DNA from 4 places in the Arthrobacter sp. AOP36-F1-5 genome. Region 4 is predicted to be linked to each of the others. Evidence: riboswitches for the same ligand, from Rfam matches in the RefSeq annotation. Region 4 holds a riboswitch; each other region holds the start of a gene.
What was found. A riboswitch is a leader RNA that binds a small molecule or an ion and turns the genes downstream of it on or off. The one in region 4 is predicted to bind thiamine pyrophosphate.

Region 1: linked by a shared signal. The riboswitch ahead of AC3ZI9_RS13925 (ECF transporter S component) and the one ahead of AC3ZI9_RS09430 (3-oxoacyl-ACP reductase) in region 4 are both predicted to bind thiamine pyrophosphate.
Region 2: linked by a shared signal. The riboswitch ahead of thiE (thiamine phosphate synthase) and the one ahead of AC3ZI9_RS09430 (3-oxoacyl-ACP reductase) in region 4 are both predicted to bind thiamine pyrophosphate.
Region 3: linked by a shared signal. The riboswitch ahead of thiC (phosphomethylpyrimidine synthase ThiC) and the one ahead of AC3ZI9_RS09430 (3-oxoacyl-ACP reductase) in region 4 are both predicted to bind thiamine pyrophosphate.

What each region holds. Positions count from the first base shown of each region.
Region 1 is NZ_CM176892.1:3,038,475-3,044,113, reverse strand. Features, by position in the region: gene AC3ZI9_RS13945 (Na+/H+ antiporter subunit E) at 1-104, shown strand, start outside; gene AC3ZI9_RS13940 (MrpF/PhaF family protein) at 101-367, shown strand; gene mnhG (monovalent cation/H(+) antiporter subunit G) at 364-762, shown strand; gene AC3ZI9_RS13930 (DUF4235 domain-containing protein) at 769-1,038, opposite strand; TPP riboswitch at 1,108-1,234, shown strand; gene AC3ZI9_RS13925 (ECF transporter S component) at 1,288-1,908, shown strand; gene AC3ZI9_RS13920 (ATP-binding cassette domain-containing protein) at 1,913-4,351, shown strand; gene AC3ZI9_RS13915 (aminodeoxychorismate lyase) at 4,358-5,248, opposite strand; gene cls (cardiolipin synthase) at 5,365-5,639, shown strand, end outside.
Region 2 is NZ_CM176892.1:3,500,058-3,505,696, forward strand. Features, by position in the region: gene thiD (bifunctional hydroxymethylpyrimidine kinase/phosphomethylpyrimidine kinase) at 1-1,098, opposite strand, end outside; gene thiE (thiamine phosphate synthase) at 1,095-1,769, opposite strand; TPP riboswitch at 1,826-1,926, opposite strand; gene AC3ZI9_RS16185 (aldehyde dehydrogenase family protein) at 2,006-3,445, shown strand; gene AC3ZI9_RS16190 (glycine betaine ABC transporter substrate-binding protein) at 3,551-4,444, opposite strand; gene AC3ZI9_RS16195 (ABC transporter permease) at 4,511-5,362, opposite strand; gene AC3ZI9_RS16200 (quaternary amine ABC transporter ATP-binding protein) at 5,363-5,639, opposite strand, start outside.
Region 3 is NZ_CM176892.1:615,416-621,054, forward strand. Features, by position in the region: gene AC3ZI9_RS02830 (alpha/beta fold hydrolase) at 1-799, shown strand, start outside; gene thiC (phosphomethylpyrimidine synthase ThiC) at 1,018-2,817, opposite strand; TPP riboswitch at 2,814-2,921, opposite strand; gene AC3ZI9_RS02840 (globin domain-containing protein) at 3,009-4,190, opposite strand; gene AC3ZI9_RS02845 (RrF2 family transcriptional regulator) at 4,279-4,719, opposite strand; gene AC3ZI9_RS02850 (hypothetical protein) at 4,745-5,227, opposite strand; gene AC3ZI9_RS02855 (phosphomannomutase/phosphoglucomutase) at 5,224-5,639, opposite strand, start outside.
Region 4 is NZ_CM176892.1:2,066,164-2,071,802, forward strand. Features, by position in the region: gene AC3ZI9_RS09420 (ABC transporter ATP-binding protein) at 1-1,099, opposite strand, end outside; gene AC3ZI9_RS09425 (ECF transporter S component) at 1,186-1,818, opposite strand; TPP riboswitch at 1,853-1,962, opposite strand; TPP riboswitch at 2,020-2,114, shown strand; gene AC3ZI9_RS09430 (3-oxoacyl-ACP reductase) at 2,439-3,203, shown strand; gene AC3ZI9_RS09435 (LLM class flavin-dependent oxidoreductase) at 3,206-4,537, shown strand; gene AC3ZI9_RS09440 (Lrp/AsnC family transcriptional regulator) at 4,560-5,033, opposite strand; gene AC3ZI9_RS09445 (thiamine pyrophosphate-dependent enzyme) at 5,190-5,639, shown strand, end outside.

The DNA of each region.
Region 1 (5,639 bases), 970 kb from region 4:
GGATGATGGGCAGCCGGGAGGAACTGGCGGCCCTGGACGCCGAGGGCCCCGCAGGCCCCGACCCCGCAGCACGAGCGAACCGATCGATGAAGGAGCACCCATGATCATCGTCGCTGCCTGGATCGCCGGGGTCGCCCTGGCGCTTGGCGCCGTCATGGCACTGATCCGGTTGGCCAGGGGCCCGTCGATCCTGGACCGGACTCTGGCCCTGGACGTCCTGTTGATCATCATCCTGTGCGGACTCTGCGTGGACATGGTCGTGAACCGGCATCTGAACCACATCGTGTTCATCGTCGTCGGGTCGCTGGTGGCCTTCATCGGTTCGGTCACCATCGCCCGCTACGTCACCGATCGGAGGGGGCAATGATCGTGCTTGGACTGACCGAGGGCGGGATGCTGGACCAGGTCCTGGACTGGATCGTGGTGATCAGCATGGTCTCCGGGGCTCTGCTGTCCGTGGCCGCAGGCATCGGCCTGCTGCGTTTCCCGGACCTCTTCTCCCGCATGCACGCGGCCACGAAACCGCAGGTCCTGGGATTGTTCCTGATGCTGCTCTCCGTCGCCCTGCAGATCAGGGCCTGGTCCGCGGTGCCGATACTGGTGCTGGCCTGGTTCTTCCAGCTGCTCACCGCCCCGGTGACCGCCCATATGGTCGGTCGTGCCGGCTACCGGACCCGGCACCTCAAACAGGAGACGCTGGTCCTCGACGACCTCAATGAAGTGGTCTCCGAGGCCCAGCGCCGCCTGGACGAAGGCCGCTGACGAGGATCAGACCTCGTCGGCCGTGTGGTTGAAGCGGGCAATGGCCCGCTGCGTGCCACGGTTGGTCAGGACCTGGATCACTGCGGACACCACGGCGGAGACCACAGCGAACCCGAGCGCATGACGCATCGATGCCTCGGCCTGGGCTTCCTTGTCGTTCGGCTTCGGGGGGTTCTCTCCGGTGACCTTGTACCAGATGGTGTCCACGAGCTTGCCGCCGACGAAGCCGGCGCCGATCGACACGACCGCGCCGACGATCTTCAATAATGCGTTCACGAACGATTCTCCCGTCGGTAGGTGATTACCTGCCCAGCATAACGCGCTGTAGACTCGGCCCTACTGAATCACCTACGACAGGGGAGCGTCGCCGACCGGCCACGGCCGGAATCTTCGACGCTGAGAGTGCGGAACACCGCAGACCCTCGAACCTGCTCCGGCTCGTACCGGCGAAGGGAGTCGAGAATCTCAGGACCCGCGGAACCGCCGCGGGGTCCTCCCCTCCTTGGACCCAAGGAGGAACACCACATGAGCAGCACCCTCTCGGCGGCACCGACCGCCCGTTACACCTGGCGCGTCGTGGACATCGTCGTCGCCTCCGTCATCGCCGTGGCCTCCGGGGTGATCTTCTGGGCCTGGAACACCACCCACCACGCCTTCGACTTCATCTTCGTGGCCTTCCCGCCCTCATCCGCCCTGCTGGCCGGAATGTGGCTCTTCCCCGCCGTCCTGGGGGCACTGATCATCCGCAAACCAGGGGCCGCACTGTTCTGCGAGATGGTAGCCGCGGTCGTTTCCTCGCTCCTGGGCTCCGAATACGGCTGGACGGTCTGGGCCTCGGGGATCATCCAGGGCCTCGGCGCCGAAATCGTCTTCGCCGTGCTGCTCTACCGCCGCTGGTCGCTGCCGGTGGCGCTGTTCGCCGGGCTGCTGACCGGGATCTTCGGTGGAGTGAACGACGCCTTCGTCTTCTCCTGGTTCCCCGACTACACCGAGAGCATGAAACTGGCCTATGTGGTGTTCATGGCCATTTCGGGCCTGGTCATCGCCGGATTGGGATCCTGGGCACTGACCCGGGCCCTGTCGCGAACCGGGGCCTTGTCCTCGATGGCGTCGCGGAAGGCCGCCCAGGAACGGGTCCTGGGTTGAACCGATGACACATGATGCACCGACCGGGGCCCGGGGCCCTTCACCGGCCACCGGGGTCGGCGACGTCCGCGCGGCGGCGGTCAGGGCCAGCGGTTGGGGATGGCAGCATGCCGGACGCGAGGAGCCCGCCGTGCTGGGGCTGGACCTGGACATCGACGCCGGGGAGAAGGTGTTGCTCGTCGGCCCGTCCGGGGCCGGTAAATCGACCCTCATGCATGCCCTGGCCGGGGTGTTGCAGGACGATGAGGACAACGCCTCCGCAGGGGAACTGCTCATCGATGGCCGACCCGCCGCGGCCGCCCACGGCCGGACCGGGCTGATGCAGCAGGACCCCGAGACCCAGATCGTCCAGGCCCGGGTGGGGGACGACGTCGCCTTCGGGGCGGAAAACCTTTCGGTGGATCCGGAACTGATCTGGCCCCGCGTCATCGAATCCCTGCACGCCGTCGGGCTCAGCCTGCCCCTGGACCACCCCACCTCCTCCCTGTCGGGGGGACAGAAGCAACGACTGGCCCTGGCCGGGATCCTGGCCATGCGCCCGGGACTGGTCCTGCTGGACGAACCCACCGCGAACCTCGACCCCGAGGGGGTGCTGGAGGTCCGTGACGCAGTGATCGACGCCGTGGGCGCCAGCGGGGCGACGATGATCATCGTCGAACACCGGCTGGCGGCCTGGGCCGACGCCGTGGACCGCGTGATCGTCCTGGAGCCCGGCGGCGGCATCGCCTACCAGGGCACACCGGCCCGGCTCTTCGCCCCCGGACCCATCCGGGACCGGCTCATCGACGCCGGGGTCTGGGTTCCCGGCCACACTCCCGTGCTGCCGGCCCGGCCGAAGCCGGCAGCACCGGCCGCCGGCCTGTTGAGGGGACGGGGGTTGGCCGTGTCCAGAACGGCCCAGGGTCCTGCCGCCGTATCGGGTCTTGACCTGCGGATCGACGCCGGGCAGGCGCTGTGCATCACCGGGGCCAACGGGGCGGGCAAATCAACACTGGCGTTGACCCTGGCCGGGCTGCTGCCCGAACGGGCCGGCAGCGTCGCCGCCCTGCCGGGCCTCAGCGGCGACCAGGGCGCCGCGGGGGCCTCCGACCCCGGGGACGCCGACCGGCCCTACCGGTGGCGGGCCGGGGAACTGGTCGCCCGGATCGGCACCGTCTTCCAGGAGCCCGAGCACCAATTCGTCACCGCCACCGTGCGCGAGGAACTGGCCTTCGGCCCACGACGGGCCCGCAGACCGGGGTCGAAGACCCGGCTGTACACCGACGAGGAAATCACCGGACGGGTCGATGAGCTGTTGGACCGGTTGGGGCTGAGGCATCTGGCCGAGGCGAACCCGTTCACCCTCTCGGGAGGCGAAAAGCGCCGGCTGTCGGTGGCCACCGTGCTCGCCGCCCGCCCCCGACTACTGATCCTCGACGAACCGACCTTCGGCCAGGATGCCAATACCTGGAGGGAACTGGCGCTGTTGCTGCGCGAACAACTCCAGGACGGCGTCGCCGTCGTCGCGGTCACGCACGATGCGGGCTTCGCCGCCGCCTTGGGGGCTTCCACGGTCGAGGTCGTCGCCGATCGACGCCCCTGCCGGGAACCGGGCAGGACCACACCGCAGGGCCCGGACCCCACCACCGCCCGGGCCTCCGGGGGGATGCCGGGGCTGGAACCCGATGCCGGGGCCCGGGCGAGCTTCTTCGGGCTGTGCAACCCGTTGGCCAAGCTTGCTGCGGTGGTGCTGGCCACGGTGCCGTTGATCGCCTCCCTGGACCTGGTGACCTCCAGCATCGTCGTCCTCGCCAGCCTGCTGCTGCTCCGGCTCGGGGGGATCGCCCCGGGACGCTTCCTCCTGCGGGCGTGGCCTTTACTGGTGGCGGCCCTGTTTGCCGCCTGGGGCACCGCGCTGGTCGGCAACGATGCCGGCGCGGTCCTGCTGGACCTGGGGGTGGCCACGATCAGCGAGGGGTCCCTGGTCTCCGGGGTGGCCACCGGACTGCGGATCTTCGCGGTAGCGGTTCCCGCGGTCATCGTCCTCTCGAGCACCGACCCCACCGATCTGGCCAATGCCCTGGCCCAACAAGCCAGGCTTCCGCACCGTTTCGTGTTGGGTGCCTTGGCCGGGATGCGCCTGATCGGGCTGCTGGCCGAGGAATGGGTGACGTTGGGCATGGCCCGCCGGGCCCGGGGCGTGGGCGCCCAAGGAGGATTCGTGCAGCGTCTGCGGGCCAATGCGGGGCAGAGCCTGGGGCTGATGGTCCAGGCCATCCGCCGCGCCTCGCGGCTGGCGGTCACGATGGAGGCCAAGGGCTTCGGCGGGACCCACCGCACCTGGGCGCGGACCGCCACCTTCTCCTGGCGGGACGGGGCCCTGGTGGCCGGAGGCCTGTCCCTGGGGGTGGTGGCCACGGCGGCCGCCCTGCTCACCGGCGCCTGGAACCTCGTCTGGGGCTAGCCGGTCCTAGCCGACGGCTTCGAGCAGGGCCGCCAGTTCGGTGCCCAGGGCCCGATCCCGGGAGATCGGGGTGCCATCGATCGAGGTGACCGGGGCCAGCAGCCGGAGGCTGGAGACCAGCCATACGGCGTCGGCATCGAACAGGTCCGCCGGTTCCAACGGGCCGTAGCCCAACGTCCAGCCGGCGGCTTCGGCGGCCGCGAAGATCGCGCCCTGGGTGGTTCCGGGAAGGATTCCGGTCTCCACCATCGGGGTCACCAGCTGCTTGACCCCGTTCACTCGGGTGGCCAGCAGCACCGTGGAGGTCGGCCCCTCGAGCACGCGTCCGTCGCTGGAGGTGAAGATGACGTCCTCCGCCCCCAGTGTGTGGGCATGACGCAGGGCGGCCATGTTCACCGCGTAGGAAAGCGTCTTGGCGCCCTGGAGCAGCCACGGGGCCCGTTCGGCCAACGAGGAGTCGTAACCGCGGTCCAGGAGCACGACGGCGACACCCTCGGTGCGTTGGCGGCGTCCGGACTCCGGGGCGGGGGAGACGGTGACCCAGGCGGTGCCGTGGGGCTGGTCCTCCGGGCCCCGGGTGGCGATCAGTTTCACCACGGCCTCATCGGGGTCCTCCGGGTCCGCGGTACGCTCCTGGTCATACCGGGCCACCGCGGTGGCGATGGCCGCCCGCCAGGACTGCTCCCCGGGCAGGTCCAGGTCGCAGCTGGCCGCCGAGCCCCTGAGCCGGGAGAGGTGGGCGTCCAGTTTCCGTACGGCGCCGGCGGTATACAACATGGACTCGAAGACCCCGTCGCCGCGGATGACCCCCTGATCGGTGACGAGCAACTGCGCGGCGGAGGCATCGGCGAGGCGGCCGGCCGGCCTGGAGGGGTCCAAGAACACCAAGACTGTCATGGGCCAAGAATACCCTTGCGGTTTGTTCCTGCCACTAGGCTTGGACCGTCCCGACATCGTTGAGAGGTGCGTCCTTGACCGAATCGCTGTTCCTTTGGCAGAACCTTCCCGGATGGATGGTGTCGCTCCTCTGGGTGGTCGACCTCGGGATCCGGATCGTCATGCTCGGTGTCGTCCCCGGGAACCGGCGGCCGACCACCGCGATGGCCTGGCTGCTGTCCATCTTCTTCTTCCCCGTCGTCGGACTGGGTCTGTTCCTGCTGTTCGGGAACTTCAAGCTCTCGCAACGCCGGATCGACCGGCAAACCGACGTCAACCAACGGGTGATCGATGCCACCGCGACCCTGGACGTGGACAACGGCCCCCCGGACGCCCCGGAGTGGGTCCGGTC
Region 2 (5,639 bases), 1.4 Mb from region 4:
CCGGTGCAGATGTAGATTCGCCTCCTCCTCGAGGGCGCCGACGGCCCCGGAAGCCCAGAACTGCTGCTCTTCGCGGTTCGGCGCCAACTCGGCGGCACGGGAGAGGACCCGGGAGTAGGTCCGCAGGTACAAGGAATCCTGGGCCAGATAGAAGTGGAAGTCCTCCGAGGGCAGGGTCCCGTCCCGCAGCGCACGGATGAACGGCAGATCGTCGATCCCCGAACGCAGCGGTGCCAGATCGTTCCACCAGGTGCCCAGCAAGGCCCCCGTCGTCGGGATCGCCGTACCGTCCCAGAGCGCCCCGAAATGATTCACCGGACCATGTCCTTCGCCGACCTCGAGTTCATCGGCACGGTGCAGGGCGCCTTCAAGCCACCCGCGGGCCAGCCGCAGGGCATCCCCCCAGTCCCCGCAGCGGGCCCACAGGGTAGCCAGCGCCGCGGAGAGCGAGCACCCGGTCCCATGGGTGTTCGGGGTGTCGATGCGGTCACCCTCCACGGCAGCCATGACGCCGTCGGGGCCCACGAGGGCATCCGGGCACCGGCTGCCGGTGAGGTGGCCGCCCTTGGCCAGGACCAGGACAGAATACCGCCTCGCGAGCCGGGCTGCCTGGTCCAGGACGTCGTCCCATCGGGTGCAGACCGGCTCCTCGAGCAGTGCCGCCAATTCCGCGGTGTTCGGGGTCAGGACATCGGCCCACGGGAGCAGCCGACGCAGGGCCTCCTCGGCGTCGTGCTCCAATAAGCGGTCCCCGGACGTGGAGATCAGCACCGGGTCCACCACGACGGTGGTGCCCGGGCGGGTACCCAGCCAGGCGGTGGTGGCTTCGATGACCTCGGCGGAGGCCAGCATGCCGATCTTCACCGCATCGATCCGGATATCGGCGGCGACCGTCTCAAGTTGCCGGGTGAGGAATTCCGCCGGAGGGGTATGGACCCCGGTGACTCCCCGGGTGTTCTGGGCGGTCAGTGCGGTGATCGCCGCCATCCCGTAGCCACCGCAGGCGGCAATCGATTTCAGGTCGGCCTGGATCCCGGCCCCGCCGGAGGGGTCGGCCCCGGCGATGGACAGGATGTTGGGGGTGTTCGGGGCGCTCATGCGGTCTCCGTTCGTGCTGCCCGGGTCCATTCCTGAACCAGGGCGGCAGCAGAGTCCCGGGGTTCGGCGGCGGAGCAGATGGCCCGCACGACGGCCATGCCGATGGCCCCGGCGGTGTGCGCGTCCGCGGCGTCGCCGGAGCCCAGCCCGCCGATCGCCACGCAGGGCAGCGGGGCCCGGGAGATCAACGAGGCCAGGCCGGGGAACCCCAGCGGGGTCGGGTGGTCCTTCTTGGTGGGCGTGGCCCGGACGGCCCCGGTGCCCAGATAGTCGATGGTGCCTGCCGGCAGTTCCGCTACTGCCGCGAAGTGGTCCTCGGTGCTGGCGCTGAGCCCCAGCACGGCATCGGGTCCGATGAGGGACCGGACGAGTTCGGCGGGCAGGTCCTTCTGGCCGATATGGACCCCGTCCACGCGGATCCCTGCCGCACGGGCCGCCAGGTAGACGTCCACCCGGTCGTTGAGCAGCAGCAGGGCCCGGCCCGCGGTGTGTTCGGCGCAGGCGGCCGCCTCGGCCAGGAATTCGCGGGCGGACAGGTCCTTGCAGCGCAGCTGGATGGTCCCGACCCCCGCGGCGACGGCCTCGGCCACGATGGTGGCCAAGGGCCGTCCGGCCGTGCTGGTGGAGTTGGCGACGAGGTAGATCCCGCTTCCGGGAACCGGCGCGCTCATGCGAGCACCGCCTCAACAAAGCAGTCGGTGGGTGAATGGGCCAAGGTGGGCGCATGTTGGTGCATGGGCGACATCCCTCCGCTAGTACGAACTAGATCAGGTTCTTGCCGGGTGTGCTCTCAGTCCGCGCCGGTGGCGGACACCCCGTGTCAGTGATCGTGAGCCTACAGTCCCCCACTGGGGGCGGCAAACCGACCGGCTGCCCCGCCGGCGGTGTCCACGTTAGTGTCGTACCCATGGCCATGAACCGACGTTCCCGTCCCCCAGCAGTTTCCGCGCCCGTCGTGCCGGCGGGCCCCGACGCCGAACTCCCGGCCACCGCGGCCCGCCGGCTGCGTGATGCCGCCGACTCCCGGCTGGCCCACCCCCGCAGGTTCCGCAGCGCCCAGCTCAAGGCACTCGAACGGCTGATCCAGGATCAAGAACAGACCCTATGTGACGCGTTGATGACGGATCTGGGTAAACCGGCGGCCGAATCCCGGCTGACCGAACTGGATCGGGTGAAGGCCGAAATCGATCATGCCCTGTTGCACCTGGGCGACTGGATGGCGGATGAGGCGGTGAAGGTCCCGCTGTCGCTGCAACCGGCGTCGGCCCGCGTCCAGGCGCGTCCGTTGGGCATGGTCCTGGTGATCGCCCCCTGGAACTATCCGGTCCTGTTGCTGCTCGGCCCGCTGGTCGGTGCCCTGGCGGCAGGGAACACCGTGATCCTCAAACCCTCCGAACTGGCTCCGGCCACCTCGGCGGTCATGGCCGCCCTCATCCCGCAGTACCTGGATCGGCGCGCTGTCGCGGTCCTGGAGGGGGCCGCGGAGACGACGAGCGAACTTCTGGAGATGGACTTCGACCACATCTTCTACACCGGAGGCGAACGGGTCGGGAAGATCGTGGCCCGGGCCGCGGCGGAAACGCTGACCCCGGTGACCCTGGAACTGGGCGGGAAGAGTCCGGCGGTGGTCGCCGACGGGAACTTCCCCGCCATCGCCCGGCGGTTGGCCCACGGGAAGTTCATGAATGCCGGACAGACCTGTGTCGCCCCGGACTACGTCCTGGCGGTCGGGGCCACGGCGGCGGCCGAACTGGAAAAGCAGCTGCCCAAGGCCATCGGCGCGTTCTATGGGAAGGACCCCTCGGGCAGCAAGGACTATGGGCGGATCATCAACGCCTCGCACTTCGAACGTCTGGAATCCTATCTGGGGCAGGGACGGGTGGTGGCCGGGGGGACCAGCGACGCGGAGGCGAGGTACATCGCCCCCACGGTCCTGGCTGACGTCGACCCGGCGGCCCCGGTGATGACGGAGGAGATTTTCGGTCCGATCCTGCCGATCATCCAGGTCGACCGCTTCGATGATGCGGTGCGGTTCATCAACTCCCGCCCCTCACCGCTGGCCGCCTACCTGTTCAGCGAACGCCCGCGCCTGCACACCTCCTTCGAGGACCAGGTGCGGGCCGGGGCGATCGCCCATAATGTGTGCAGCATGCACCTGGCGGTCCCCGCGCTGCCCTTCGGCGGGGTGGGGGCCTCGGGGACGGGGAACTACCACGGCAAATTCGGGTTCGATACCTTCAGCCAGCAACGTCCGGTGCTGTCCAAGACCGCGATGCTCGATACGTTGCGGGCCGTCTACCCGCCCTTCGGCTGGGCCAAGCGGAAGATCATGCGTTCGATCGGCTGATCCGCCCGGCCGAGTGCCCCGACAGACGAAGGGCCCGGACCGCATTCAATGCGGTCCGGGCCCTTCGCTACGGTCGGTGCCATGGCACCTGCCGATGGATCGTGGCTACTTCTCGGTCAGCGAATCCACGTAGTCCTGGTTCTCGGAGATCCACTTGTCGACGATCGGTCCGTAGTCATCGGTGTCCGTGTCGTTGAACATGGCGTTCTCCAGGGAGAACAGGTGGTCATCGTCGATCGTGAAGTCGTTCAACCACTCGGTCAGTCCCGGGTAGGTGTCGGCGAAGTCGGCGTTGCCGTAGGAGGTGATGGTTTCCGCGTCGCCCATGGCACCCTTGGGATCCTTCAGATCCTTGATCGGGAACTCGTCGTAGGCCCAGTGCGGGCGCCACAGGGTGACGACGATGTCCTCATCGGCGTCCGTGGCCTTCTTCAGCTGGGCCAGCATGGCCGGGGTGGAGGAGGTCTTGAAGTCCATCTTCTCCAGGCCGTAGTCCGGGATGGCCGCCTTTTCGGTGGTGTCGGTCAGCCCGGCGCCCGGGTCGATGCCATAGATCGTGTTGCCGAACTTGTCGGCATTGGCCGCCAGGTCCTCGAGCGAATCGATCGGGGCGTCTTCGTTGACCGCGATGGTCAGCTTGGCATCGTCGTACCAGGTGCCCAGCTTGGTCATGTCGTCGCCGTACTTCTTCAAGTACTTCTTGTGCGTCAGCGGCATCCAGACGTCCATGGTCAGGTCCAGGTCACCGGAGGCGACACCGGCGAAGACCGGGCCGGCATCGGCGTCGGTGAGTTCGACGTCGTAGCCCTTCTTGTCCAGGATCTGCTTCCAGAGGTTGGACACGGCCACGCCTTCGTCCCAGCCGGCCATGACGCCGATGTTCAGCGCGGCCTGGTCGCCGTTCTCAGGCGAGTCGGGGACCTCGGATTCGCTGCTTCCGGTGTCGCCGCTGCCGCAGGCGGTCAGCGCGAGGGCCGCCGTGGCGGCGATCCCCATCATTGATGCGAATTTCCTTTGCATTGTTCATTTCCTTTCTTCGCGCCCCGCCAGCGGGGCGTAGGGTCGTTAGCCGTTTTTCGCCGGCACGTTGGATTGGCCCAGGGAGGCGGTGATGCGGTCCAGGAAGATGGCCAGAATGACCACCGACAGACCTGATTCGACACCCAGGGGAGTGTTCAGGGTCGTCAGGGAGGCGTAGACATCCTTGCCGAGACCACCGGCGCCGACCATGCCGGCGATGACCACCATGGACAGGGAGAGCATGATGACCTGGTTGATGCCGGCCATGATGGTCGGCAGCGCCAGCGGGATCTGGATCTGGCGCAGGATGCGTCCCGGGGAGGCGCCGAAGGCCTGGCCGGCCTCGACGACCTCGGTATCGACGCTGCGGATCCCCAATTCGGTGAAGCGGGTGCCCGGCGCCATGCCGAACACGATCGTGGCCACGATTCCGGGGACGACGCCGATCCCCAACAGCAGGATCGCCGGGACCAGGTAGACGAAGGCAGGCATGGTTTGCAGGAAGTCCAGGATCGGCTTGACGACCGCCGAAACGATCTTGGATTTGGCGGTGAGGATGCCCAGCGGAACACTGATGATCACCGCGACGATGCTGGCCACCAGGACCAGCGACAGGGTCTCCATCGAGTGCTCCCACTGGTTCATCCCGTAGATCAACAGCAGTCCGATGACCGTACCGATGGCCATCTTCCAACTGCGCAGGAGCCAGGCCAGCAGGGCCAGCACGAGGATGACGACCCAGAACGGCGGAGCGGTGAGGATCCACGCCAGCCCGTCGTACCAGTTCTGGAAGAAGGACTTGATGAGGTTGAAGAGCCCGCCGAGGTTGGCGATGAACCAGTTGAGGACCACTTCGCCCCAGTGGCCGACGGGAATGCGGAATAGCTGATCGGTCATTTAGAGGGCACCTCCTTCGTCGTCGGATGCAGCCGCGGGGGCATCGGTGTCTTCCGGCTGGTCGGCGGCGACCACCGGGACGCTGCTGGTGGTCGAGGGGACGTTGCCCAGCGCGGAGAGGAGGGTGGCGCGGGCGATGGCGCCGATGAGCCGGCCCTCGTCGTCGACGACCGGCAGGGGTACCGGCGACTCCACGGAGCGGCCGAACAGGTCGTTCAGCGCCGTCTCGGCGGTGACCGGGTCATTGCCGACGGTGATGATTTCTTCCAGGTCGGTA
Region 3 (5,639 bases), 1.5 Mb from region 4:
GGTGCGTCCCCGCACGGACGGCAAACCAGCCCAGACGCTGGTCTTTCTCCATGGCGGCAACGTGGCCAACTGGATGTGGGATCCCCAGGTCAAGGCCTTCCCTGCCTATCGGATCTTCACCCCGCATCTGCCCGGGTTCGGCGGCCGGGCCGATGAGGACTGGCGCGGGCTCGATAGCGCCGCGGATGACGTCGCGGCCTTCATCGCCGAAGAGATCGAGGACGGCCGGGTCCACCTGGTTGGCCAGTCCCTGGGCGGCGTCGTGGGCCTGCGTGTACTGGCCCGGCATCCCGAGCTCTTCGCCAGTGCCCTGTTCACCGGGGCAGGGATCCGGCCGGTGGGGGCGGGAACGCGGTTATCCACGGCGGCGCAACTGCGATTAGGGGACGCCGAATGGTTCTGGAAGGTCCAGGCCGGGGCCTTCGGGATTCCCGCGAACTCCCGCAGGCTCTACTCCGAACATGGGCTGACCCTGCGTCCGGACAACATGAAGGCGATGCTGGACGAGGTCCAGGCGGGCGGCCTGCCCGACGGGCTGGGGGACTACACCGAACGCCTGATGATGGTCGCCGGGGCCCGTGAACCGGCCCTGGTGCGCAAGGGATTCGCCGATGTGGCCGCGGTTCGCCGGGACACGGTCTTCCGTCTGGCCCCGGGGCTGCACCATCAATGGAGCGTCGAGGATCCGTTGTTCTTCAACGCGATGGTCCGCGCCTGGATCGAACGCGGTGAGGTCCACCCCCGGCTCGGGCGGGTTCCCGGGCTCCACCAGGCAGACCCGGATCCCGCTGGAGACTGATTGGTCTGGATCGCGGTCTCCGCAAGGCTTCGCTGCGTCAGGTGCGGACGCGCCGTATCACCTCCGGGCCGTGGACGGCTACATGACATAGTCCATATACCGACGACCGCTCCGGGCAACCGCCTGCGTTCCTGCCAGGGGAGCAGCTGCAGAAGTTGCCCGGAACGTTGGAGGCGCCCGTTGCCTCCCGTGCGGACGCCGTCGTCGTACCCGGTGGATCAGTCGGTGCCGTTGCCGACGGGGATCGTCGCCTGGAGGTAGATGCTGGACCCCGAATCCGCGAATTCACGGCTCTTCGCCTGCAAACCGGCTTCGATGTCATCGGCCAGTGCCCGTTGGCGTTCGGTTCCCCCGAACTCCTCGCGGATGTCCTGGGAGATCCGCATCGAACAGAACTTCGGCCCGCACATGGAACAGAAGTGCGCGGTCTTGGCCGGCTCCGCAGGCAGCGTCTGGTCGTGGAACCGCTGGGCCGTGGCCGGATCCAGACCCAGGGCGAACTGGTCGTTCCAGCGGAACTCGAAGCGCGCGGCCGACAGGGCATCGTCGCGGGCCGTCGCCCCGGGATGCCCCTTGGCCACATCGGCGGCATGCGCGGCGATCTTATAGGTGATCACCCCGGTCTTCACGTCGTCCTTATCCGGCAGCCCCAGATGCTCCTTCGGGGTCACATAGCAGAGCATCGCCGTGCCGTAACGGGCGATCTCGGTGGCCCCGATGGCGCTGGTGATGTGGTCGTAGCCGGGGGCCGTATCGGTCACCAGCGGACCCAGGGTGTAGAACGGCGCCCCGTCGCAGAGCTCCTGCTGACGCTCGACGTTCTCGCGGACCAGATGCAGCGGGATATGTCCGGGTCCTTCCACCATCACCTGCACGTCGAACTGCCAGGCCCTGCGGGTCAACTCGGCCAGGGTATCGAGCTCAGCGAACTGGGCGGCGTCGTTGGCATCGGCCAGGGAGCCGGGGCGCAGCCCGTCACCGAGGGAGAAGGCGACGTCGTAGCGGGCGAAAATGGCGCAGAGCTCGTCGTAATGGGTGTAGAGGAAGTTCTCCTGGTGGTGGGCCAGGCACCACCCGGCCATGATCGATCCACCGCGGGAGACGATGCCGGTGACCCGGTCGGCGCTCAAGGGCACATGGCGCAGCAGCACCCCGGCATGAATGGTCATGTAGTCCACGCCCTGTTCGCATTGCTCGATGACGGTGTCGCGGAAGATCTCCCAGGTCAGTTTCGATGCATCCCCATCGACCTTCTCCAGCGCCTGGTAGATCGGCACGGTGCCGATGGGCACCGGGGAATTGCGGATCAGCCATTCGCGGGTGGTGTGGATGTCATCGCCGGTGGACAGGTCCATCACCGTATCGGCGCCCCATTGGGTGGCCCAGGTGAGCTTGTCGACCTCCTGGGCGATCGAGGAGGTGATGGCCGAGTTGCCGATGTTGGCGTTGATCTTGACCAGGAAGGCCTTGCCGATGATCATCGGCTCGGATTCGGGATGGTTGATGTTCACCGGGATGATCGCCCGTCCGGCGGCGACTTCGCGGCGGACCAATTCGACGTCGCAGTTCTCGCGCAGCGCCACATAGCGCATCTCGTCGGTGAGGGTGCCCTGTCGGGCGTAATGCATCTGCGTGACGGTACGCCCCTGGTGCGAGCGCCTCGGTACCGGGGTCGTGCCGCTCCATTCTGCCGAGGCGGCCCCGCGACGCACGGCGGACCGGCCGTCGTCGTGCAGGGTGCGTTGGCGACCGGCGTATTCGGCGGTGTCACCCCGGGCGGTGATCCATCGGGTGCGCGGACGCGGGAGGCCGACGGTCGGTTCGGAGCCCGGACCGGCGGTCCGATACGCCAGATGGGGCTCGTTGGCGCTGCCGTCGGGGGAATCCGCCAGGCAGATCGCGGTGACCGGGACCCGCAGGCCGTGTTCCGGATCCTCGATCCACTGCAACCGGTGCTGTGGGTGCTGTTCCCACGCGGTGGCGGACGGGGTGGTGGGTTTTACTGTGGAATCGCTCATTTGAGCCCTCAACTTCCTACGCCGGCATGACCCGGACAGGTTCGACGGTCGCGAGCGGTGGCAGCTCGATCTCAGCCCCTCCTGGGGCACCCGTGTGGACGTTGCGAGCGTAACGGAGCGGCCCGCGATCTGGCTAATCCAGTTCGCGGGCCGCTCCGGTGTGGCGCCCCTCCGGGGCAGCGGGCTCGTGCCTAGGCGGCAAGCCAGAGGTCGGGACCGAAGACCTCGTAGTGGATGTTCCGCGGGGCCACGCCGGCGGCGATGGCCTGGCTGCGCACCGCACGCATGAATGGCAGCGGACCGCAGAGGTACATCCGGGCATCCTCGGGCAGCTCGACGCCGGTCAGGTTCATGAACCCCTCGACGGCCTGCAGGTCCGCGGTGGTGCCGGTGGTGTCCTCGAGCCACAGGCGCATCTCGACGTTGGGCAGCTGCTCCACGGCGGCGAGCATCTGGTCCTTCAGCGCCCAGTTCGATTCCATGGCCTCGGCGTGGAGCACCAGCACCTGGCGGTCCGACCCGGTGGAGACCAGCGACTGCAGGGCCGAGGCGCTCGGGGTGCACCCGATGCCGGCGGTGGCGATGATGATCGGCCCGCCCTCCATGTCCAGGGTGATGTCACCGTAGGGGTTGGACAGTTCCACGACGTCGCCGACCTCGAGATTGCGGTGCATGAAGGGGGAGACCTCCCCGCCTTCATCCAGCTTGGTGGTCAACACCCGCTCGGTGGTGGATTCGACGTTGTCGGAGAGGGAGTACTGGCGGCACTGGCGCAGCCCGTCGGCCAGCGGCACGCGGATGCTCACGAACTGGCCGGGCTTGGCCACCGTGACGGCGGTGTCATCGGCCGGCTCGAAGCGGAACGTCATGCAATCCTGGCCGGAAGCCTCCGTGGAGGTGACCTTCCATGGGGCGTAGATCCGGTCGTTGGCCTGTTCGGCGTAGAGGCCCTTTTCGATCTTGACCAGGGCGTCGGCCATCAGCCAGTAGACCTCGGACCAGGCGGCGACGACCTCTTCGGTGGCTGCTTCGCCCAGATCCTCGGCGATGGCCGCGAACAGGTGGTCGAAGACGATCTGGTACTGGTCGGGCTGGATGCCCAGCGACGTGTGCTTATGGGCGATGCGGGACAGCACTGATTCGGGCAGCGATTCGGGGTGTTCGATCAGGTGGGAGGCGAAGGCGGCAATGCTGCCGGCCAGGGCCTGTTGCTGGGCTCCGTTCTTCTGGTTGGCGCGACTGAACAAGCCGTCCAGGAGTTCAGGACGTGCCGCAAACATCCCGGCATAGAACTTCTTGGTGATCTCACCGATCCGTTCGCCAATCACGGGAAGTGTCGCCTGGACGACGGGGCGGGACGTTTCTGAGAGCATCGAATCTCCTCGAGGTCGAATTACTTGCGTCTGATCCGCAAGTATTATGATACATTTCTACACCTTGTAGAAAACTGGGGCAAATCGGCTATCGCGAGATGGGAAAAGGAAGGGGGACCAGCGCCGGGGAGGACGCCAGATCGCGGATCGACCAGTGGTCCAGCTCCTGGTAGAAGGCCTCCTGGGCGCGCGCCAGGGCTGTGCGGAGCCGGCAACCGGCGATCAATGGGCAGGCGGCCGTGCCGTCGTCGGTGGTGCACTGGGCGAGATCGCCCTGCCCCTCGAGGCTGCGCAGCAACGTGCCGGCGCCGAGGGACAGCCCCGATTCGTTGATCTGCACGCCACCGGTGCGCCCGCGTTTGACGTCGATGTGTTTCAACTGGCCGAGCTTGTGCACGGCCTTGGAGACCTGGTTGTAGGGGATGTCGATTGCCTCGGCGATCTCCCGGGTCCTCAGCAGGGGATCGGACCGGGCGGCGAGCAGCATCAGGATGCGCAGGCACACATCGGAAAAGGCGTTGATCTTCATGATGTCGACGCCCGGTCCCCACGGATCAGGCCCAGATCCTCAAATCAGCTGGTTCGGGGGTGGGCTCCTGGAAGGTCCACTCGCTGCCTTCGGCGGCGGGGGAGGCATAGGGCTGGATGATGGCCACTGCCCCGCCGAGGCTGTGCTCCGCTAGGGCATGGACGGCGTCGACATCCTCCTGCAGCAGGGTCACATCGGAGACCAGGGCCACGGCCACGAAGTTCTCACGCTGACCGATCAGCAAGGTGACCAGGTCATCCATCATGACTTCGGCATCGATATCCGCTTCGGGATCCTCGTCGTCCTCATCGGGTTGGACCGCCAGCAGGCGCAGTTCCCCTTCGGCCTCGCCGTCGGGCTCCAGGCCGATGGCGAAGGGCAGGAAGACCCCGTTGGTTTCAAGCTGTTCGCGGGCGACGCCCAAGGCGGTGCCGAGCACCTTGTTCAGGTCCTGGTGGGCGGCCTCACCGAGTTCGGCCAGCCGGTTTTCCGTGGGGTTTTCGCTCATGCATTGCTCCTGACAAGGGTGAGGACCGCGTCGCGGACGCGTTCCATGGTCGGGGTGTCTACGGCTTCCCCGTTATAACGGAGGAAGGGTTCGGTGTTGGAGGGGCGGAGGTTGAACCAGAAGGATCCGTCCGTGGCCTTCACCGTGGTGCCGTCCAGCCTATCGACCACCGTCTCCGGGGTCGAAAAGCTCTCCAGCACCCGGGCCACGGCCGCGTCCTTGTCCTCGACCTCGGAGTTGATCTCGCCCGAGGAGAAATACGGTTCGTATTCGGCGGCCAGATCTCCCAGGGCACGGTCCTGGGAGCCGAGGGCGGCCAGCACATGCATCGCGGCGAGCATGCCGGTGTCCGCGTTGTAGAAATCGCGGAAGTAGTAGTGGGCGCTGTGTTCGCCACCGAAGACGGCCCCCT
Region 4 (5,639 bases):
CTCGGACCGTGGTGGCCACGAATTGGTGTTCGGGGTTCTGGAACACCAGCCCGGGGCGGTCCCCCGATATCGTGCCGGCAAGTGGTTGCAGCAGCCCGGCGAGCGCGAGCAACAGACTGGTCTTGCCCGTCCCGTTGGCGCCCAACAGGGCGACGATCTCCCCGGAGCGTAGTTCCAGGTCGATGCCTTCAAGTTGGGGGCTGATCACCGCGGGTTCGCGGCGTCGTTTCCGGGCAGGGATTGGCGCCCGGGTGATCGAGAGGCCCCGGGCTGAGAGGACCACGCTGTCGGTGGCCTGCGTCGGCTGCGGAACCGTTGGTTGGCCCTCCGCCCAGTGCAGCAATTCTTCGCGGACGATGGGCGATGCCAAACCGCCTTCGGTGCCGCATGCAGCCTGCAGCTCGGTTTCCAACGGTGTCCAGCACCCGGCGTCCACGAGCTGGCGTGCCGATTGTTTTAACACGGTCTGTGTGGGGCCGTCAGCGATCAGGGCCCCTTCGGCGTCGAGCACGATGGCCCGTCCGGGAAGCCCCGCCACACCGTCGGCTCCCGCATACTCGTCGATGCGGTGTTCCACCAGCACCACGGCGGGGCCACGGTCGTGCACCGCCCGGTCGATGGACCGGCGCACCGAGGAGATGCCTTCGGCGTCAAGCATCGAGGTGGGTTCGTCGAGCAGCAGCACCGGCGGCTCCACGACCAGACTGGCCGCCAAGGCAACCCGTTGACCTTGGCCACCGGAGAGTTGCCGTGTTGACCTGTCCTTGAGGCTGGCTCCGTTGACCTGTTCCAGCACCTCATCGATCAGGCCCTCGATCTGTCGTGGGGGTACCGCATGGTTCTCCAGTGGAAGGGCGATCTCCCGCTGCACATCGGGCATGCACATCGCCGATTCGGGGTCCTGGGCCAGGACGCCGACGGTCCGTGACAATTCGGCGACGCCGGTGTGAGCGGTGTCCTGACCAGCGACGAGGACCCGGCCAGTGAACCGTGCCGCCACCGAATGCGGGATGACCCCGGTCATCAGGTTTAAAAGCGTCGACTTTCCGGCCCCCGAGGGCCCCAGGATGATGACCTGTTCGCCTGCTTCGAGACTCAAGGTCACCCGATCCAGGACCGGCACCTGCCTTCGGGGGTAGGTTACGGTCACGTTCTCAAGCACGACTACCGGCGTGCTTGCCGGTTTCATGCTCCCTCGGCGGTTGGCTGGTCCCGGCCGATGGCGTAGTTGTCCACGACGCCGGTTTTAGCCAGGGCGTTAACGGTCTTGCGGGCCAGGAGACCGCCGAGAATGAGCCCGGAGAGCAGTTGAACGATGAGCCGGATGACAAAGAAATCCTGGCCGTACCACCCGAAACGGAAGGCCGAGACGGCGAAGGCCAATCCTGCTCCGAGTAGTCCGGAGCAAGCGTAGGTGAGCCAGCTGAAAGACCGGTAGCGACGCAGGGCGAAGGGAAGTTCGCTGCCCAGACCTTGGATGGCGGCCACCAGGAAAAGCATGGGTCCTGCCGTCGAGCCGAGGAAAACGACCTCCACCCCACCGGCAATGACCTCCGCGAGGATCCCGGCGAAGGGTCGTCTGATGATGGCGACGGCGATCGGGGCCACGATGAGCCACCCGCCGAAGAGTAGATGCGAGGAGAGGTCCCCGAACGGGCCCATCAGCAGGGTCAGCCCGGCCGATGCCTGGACCAACGCCCAGTAGAGGAATCCGAAGACGACCCCCAGGACCACGATGAGCACCAGGTCCTTGAGGTCGAAGGAAAAGCGTCGTCGCGCCGGTAGTGGCGTGGTGGATGGCGGCGTTATTGAGTGCACTGTCGTGCCCCTTCTGTTGAGTGAACAGGGCACGGGATTTAGAGTTTTGCCTCCCTGCGCTGGCATGACCCAGATCAGGTTCGACGGTCGAAGCTTGATCAGCTTCCTCTCAGCCCGGCTCACCGGACTCCCGTGTTCAGCACAGACTGTACACGTGGACACGAAGTTGTCGAATCGCTGCGTGAAGTGTGTAGGGTGTGGTGCAGTGACACGGGGTGCCATGATTTCTGGCTGAGAGAACACCCGTTGAACCTGATCTAGTTCGAACTAGCGAAGGGATGTTGCAGGTGCTTCTTCACCTAAACCTCCATGTTGGAAGGTCCTGCCGGACCGCCACCCCACGGCCCGATGTCGCCATGCGTTGGTTGCGTCCACCCTGGCGCTCCGCATCCTGCCGTGCCGTCTCTCGGCCAGCGGTTTAGCCTCTGCCCGCCAGCTGCGGCCCAGCTGAAACCTCTCCTGCGCAGCCTGCTCTCCACCGTCGGACACCACAGCACGACCACCGTGCTCCCCGCGTGTCTCACGGGGCCCTCACCTCTCTCCCCCGGGCGATGCTGCCCGCAACGATCCTCTTCATTTCCACCACCACCTGCCCTCGGCAGCCATGAAAGCGAGACCAAATGAACCTCTCAGACCAGATTGTCCTTGTCACCGGGGGCGCCCGCGGTTTGGGCCGTCATATCGTGCAGGCCTTCGCCGCACAAGGCGCCCGCGTCGTCATCAACTACCGGCAGTCCGCCGAAGCCGCCGAGAAACTTGCTGCCGGTCTGGGGCCCGACCGTGCCCTGGCAGTCCAGGCAGATGTCACCGATCCGGCGCAGGTCACCGCCATGCTCGTGGCCTCCCAGGCCCATTTCGGTTCCCCCGTGACCACCGTGGTGAACAACGCGCTGGCCGATTTCTCCTTCAATGGCGAGGCCCGATCCTCGGCCGCAGAGATTGGTTGGGAGGAGTTCACCACCCAGTTCTCCGGTAGTGTTCGCGGCGCACTGAACACCGCCCAGGCGGCGCTGCCGGGGATGCGTAAACAGGGCTTCGGGCGGATCATCAACATCGGCACCAACCTCTTCCAAAACCCCGTGGTCCCGTACCACGACTACACCGCCTCCAAAGCCGCCCTGCTGGCCCTGACCCGAACACTCGCCGCCGACCTGGGCCAACACCAGGTCTCGGTGAACATGGTCTCCGGTGGTCTACTACGCACCACGGACGCCAGCGCCGCGACCCCCGAAGAGGTCTTCGACTTCATCGCCTCCTCCACCCCCTTGCGCAAGGTCACCACACCGGCCGAATTCGCCGACGCCATCCTGTTCTTCGCTTCCCCCTGGGCCCGTGCGGTCACCGGGCAGAATCTGGTGGTCGACGGCGGACTGGTGATGAACTAGAGATGAGCACACACCCCATCAACACAGCCGAAACGGCACCACGCCAACTACATTTCAACGCCTTCCTCAACGCCTGCGGGCACCACCAGGCAGCGTGGCGCCACCCGGACTCTGCGGTTGAGCAACTGGGCAGCATCGAGCATTACGAACGGTTGGCCCAAACCGCCGAGGCCGGCCTCTTCGATGCCGTGTTCTTCGCCGACGGACACTCGGCGGGAAACCCGGCAGCCGGCCCCCGGTGGTTCTTCGAACCGTTGACGGCGCTGGCCGCCATGGCGCGGAGCACCAGCCGCATCGGGCTGATCTCCACCGTCTCCACGACCTTCTACACCCCGTACCACGCTGCCAGGATGCTCGCCTCGCTGGATCACCTCAGCGCCGGGCGCATCGGGTGGAATGTGGTCACCTCGATGTTCGACGCCGAGGCGCGCAACCACTCGATGGATTCCATGCCGGCCAGTCCCGAACGTTATGCCCGGGCCGCCGAATTCATCGACGTCGCGCTGGCCCTCTGGGATTCCTGGGCCGATGACGCGGTGCTCGCCGATCGTTCGGGGTTCTTCGCCGATCCCGAGAAAGTCAGGCCCATCAACCACGACGGCGAGCATTTCGGTGTTGCCGGGCCGCTGAACGTGCCCCGGGGCCCGCAAGGCCGGCCGGTCCTGTTCCAGGCCGGGGCCTCGGAATCCGGTCGCCAGCTAGCGGCACGCCATGCCGAAGGGATCTACGCGGTGGCCTACGATCTGGCCAGCGGGCAGGACTACTACGCGGATCTGAAGCAGCGCATTGCCGCCGAAGGCAGGGACCCGTCGAAGGTCGCGATCATGCCCGGACTGGTCACCTACCTCGGATCCACCGAAGTCGAGGCGTTGGCGCGGCAGGCAGAGGTGGATGCCCTCCTACCGACCGAACAGTCGCTGGCCCAGCTGGGAATGTTCATCGGGCAGGATTGCAGCGAGTGGGACCTCGACGCACCGGTTCCGGCTCTGCCACCGGCGAGCGAATTCACCGGCCCACAGGGCAGGTACGCCACGATCCTGCGCATCGTGGAAGCCGAACGCCCCACGGTCCGACAGCTGCTGGGTCGACTCGCTGCCGGCGGCGGCCATTGCACGATGGTGGGGACCCCGGAGCAGGTCGCCGACTCCATCGAACGCTGGTTCACCTCGGGCGCTGCCGATGGCTTCAACCTGATGCCGCCGATGCTGCCTGATTCCCTAGAGGAGTTCGTGGACCGGGTGGTTCCAGTGTTGCAACGTCGGGGGCTCTACCGCACCGAATACTCGACTCACACGTTGCGGGGTCATCTGGGGCTGGAGCGGCCGGAGGCCTGAACGGCCCAGCGACCCTGAGGGCTCAGCCCCTCTGGGCCGCGGCCCGGGCCAGGGGCAGCATGCGCAAGGGGATCGGTGAGTTCAGCACCACCAACGAGGAACTGCGCAGCACGGTCCGGGTCGCGATGATCGCGTCCAGGACCCGCTGCAGATCGTCGTTCGACGTGGCCACAATGCAGGCCATGAGATCACTTTCACCCGAAACGGTATGCAGTTCGAGCACCTCGGGGACCTGGGACAGGGCGGCGGCCACGCCGTCGTGCCCTGCGTCCTGATCGATCGCCAGGGAACAGTAGGCACGCACCGGATATCCCAGCCCTTCGGCCGAGAGATGCGGCCCCCAACCGGTGATCACGCCCTCCCGCGTGAGCTTGTCCAGCCGCGACTGCACCGTCGCCCGGGCCACCCCCAGAACCCGCGACGCCTCCAACACCGACATCCGCGGGTCCGAGGAGAACTCCCCCAGGATCCGTGCATCCAATGCGTCGATTTTCATGGACGCTCCTTAACTAGACAATATGTATAGATGACTCGGTACCAGCGTAGACACTCTGCGCAGATTGTTGGTCATTGATTGATGCGATTGCGCATGAAACAGGTGGTAACTAGGGTCACAGCAAGCCCACCTCACCGAATCCACTGGGAGTCGAACATGACCGATGCACCCCGGCTTGAGCCGCACGCCGACGAGCTCGGCACCGATGAACTACTTGAGCTGTACCGCCTGATGGTGCGCACCCGGCAGCTTGATGTCGCCGCCATTGCCTGGCAGCGACAAGGCATCCTGCCGGGCTATGCCCCGGAACTAGGCCAGGAGGCAGCCCAGGTGGGCAGCGCCTACGCACTGGACTTCACCCGCGACTTCGCCTTCCCCACTTACCGCGAGATGGGCGTCGCTCTGGCCGCAGGGATCGACATGGTGGATTACATGTCCACCCATAAGGCCTCCTGGCATGGTGGCCTGTGGAATCCCGCCGAAACCCATGTGGCCCCCATTCAGGCCGTCGTGGCCGGTTCGGTGCTGCACGCCGTGGGCTGGGCCCACGGACAAACCGTTGACGGCACCGGCAACGTGGCCCTGACCTATTTCGGTGACGGCGCC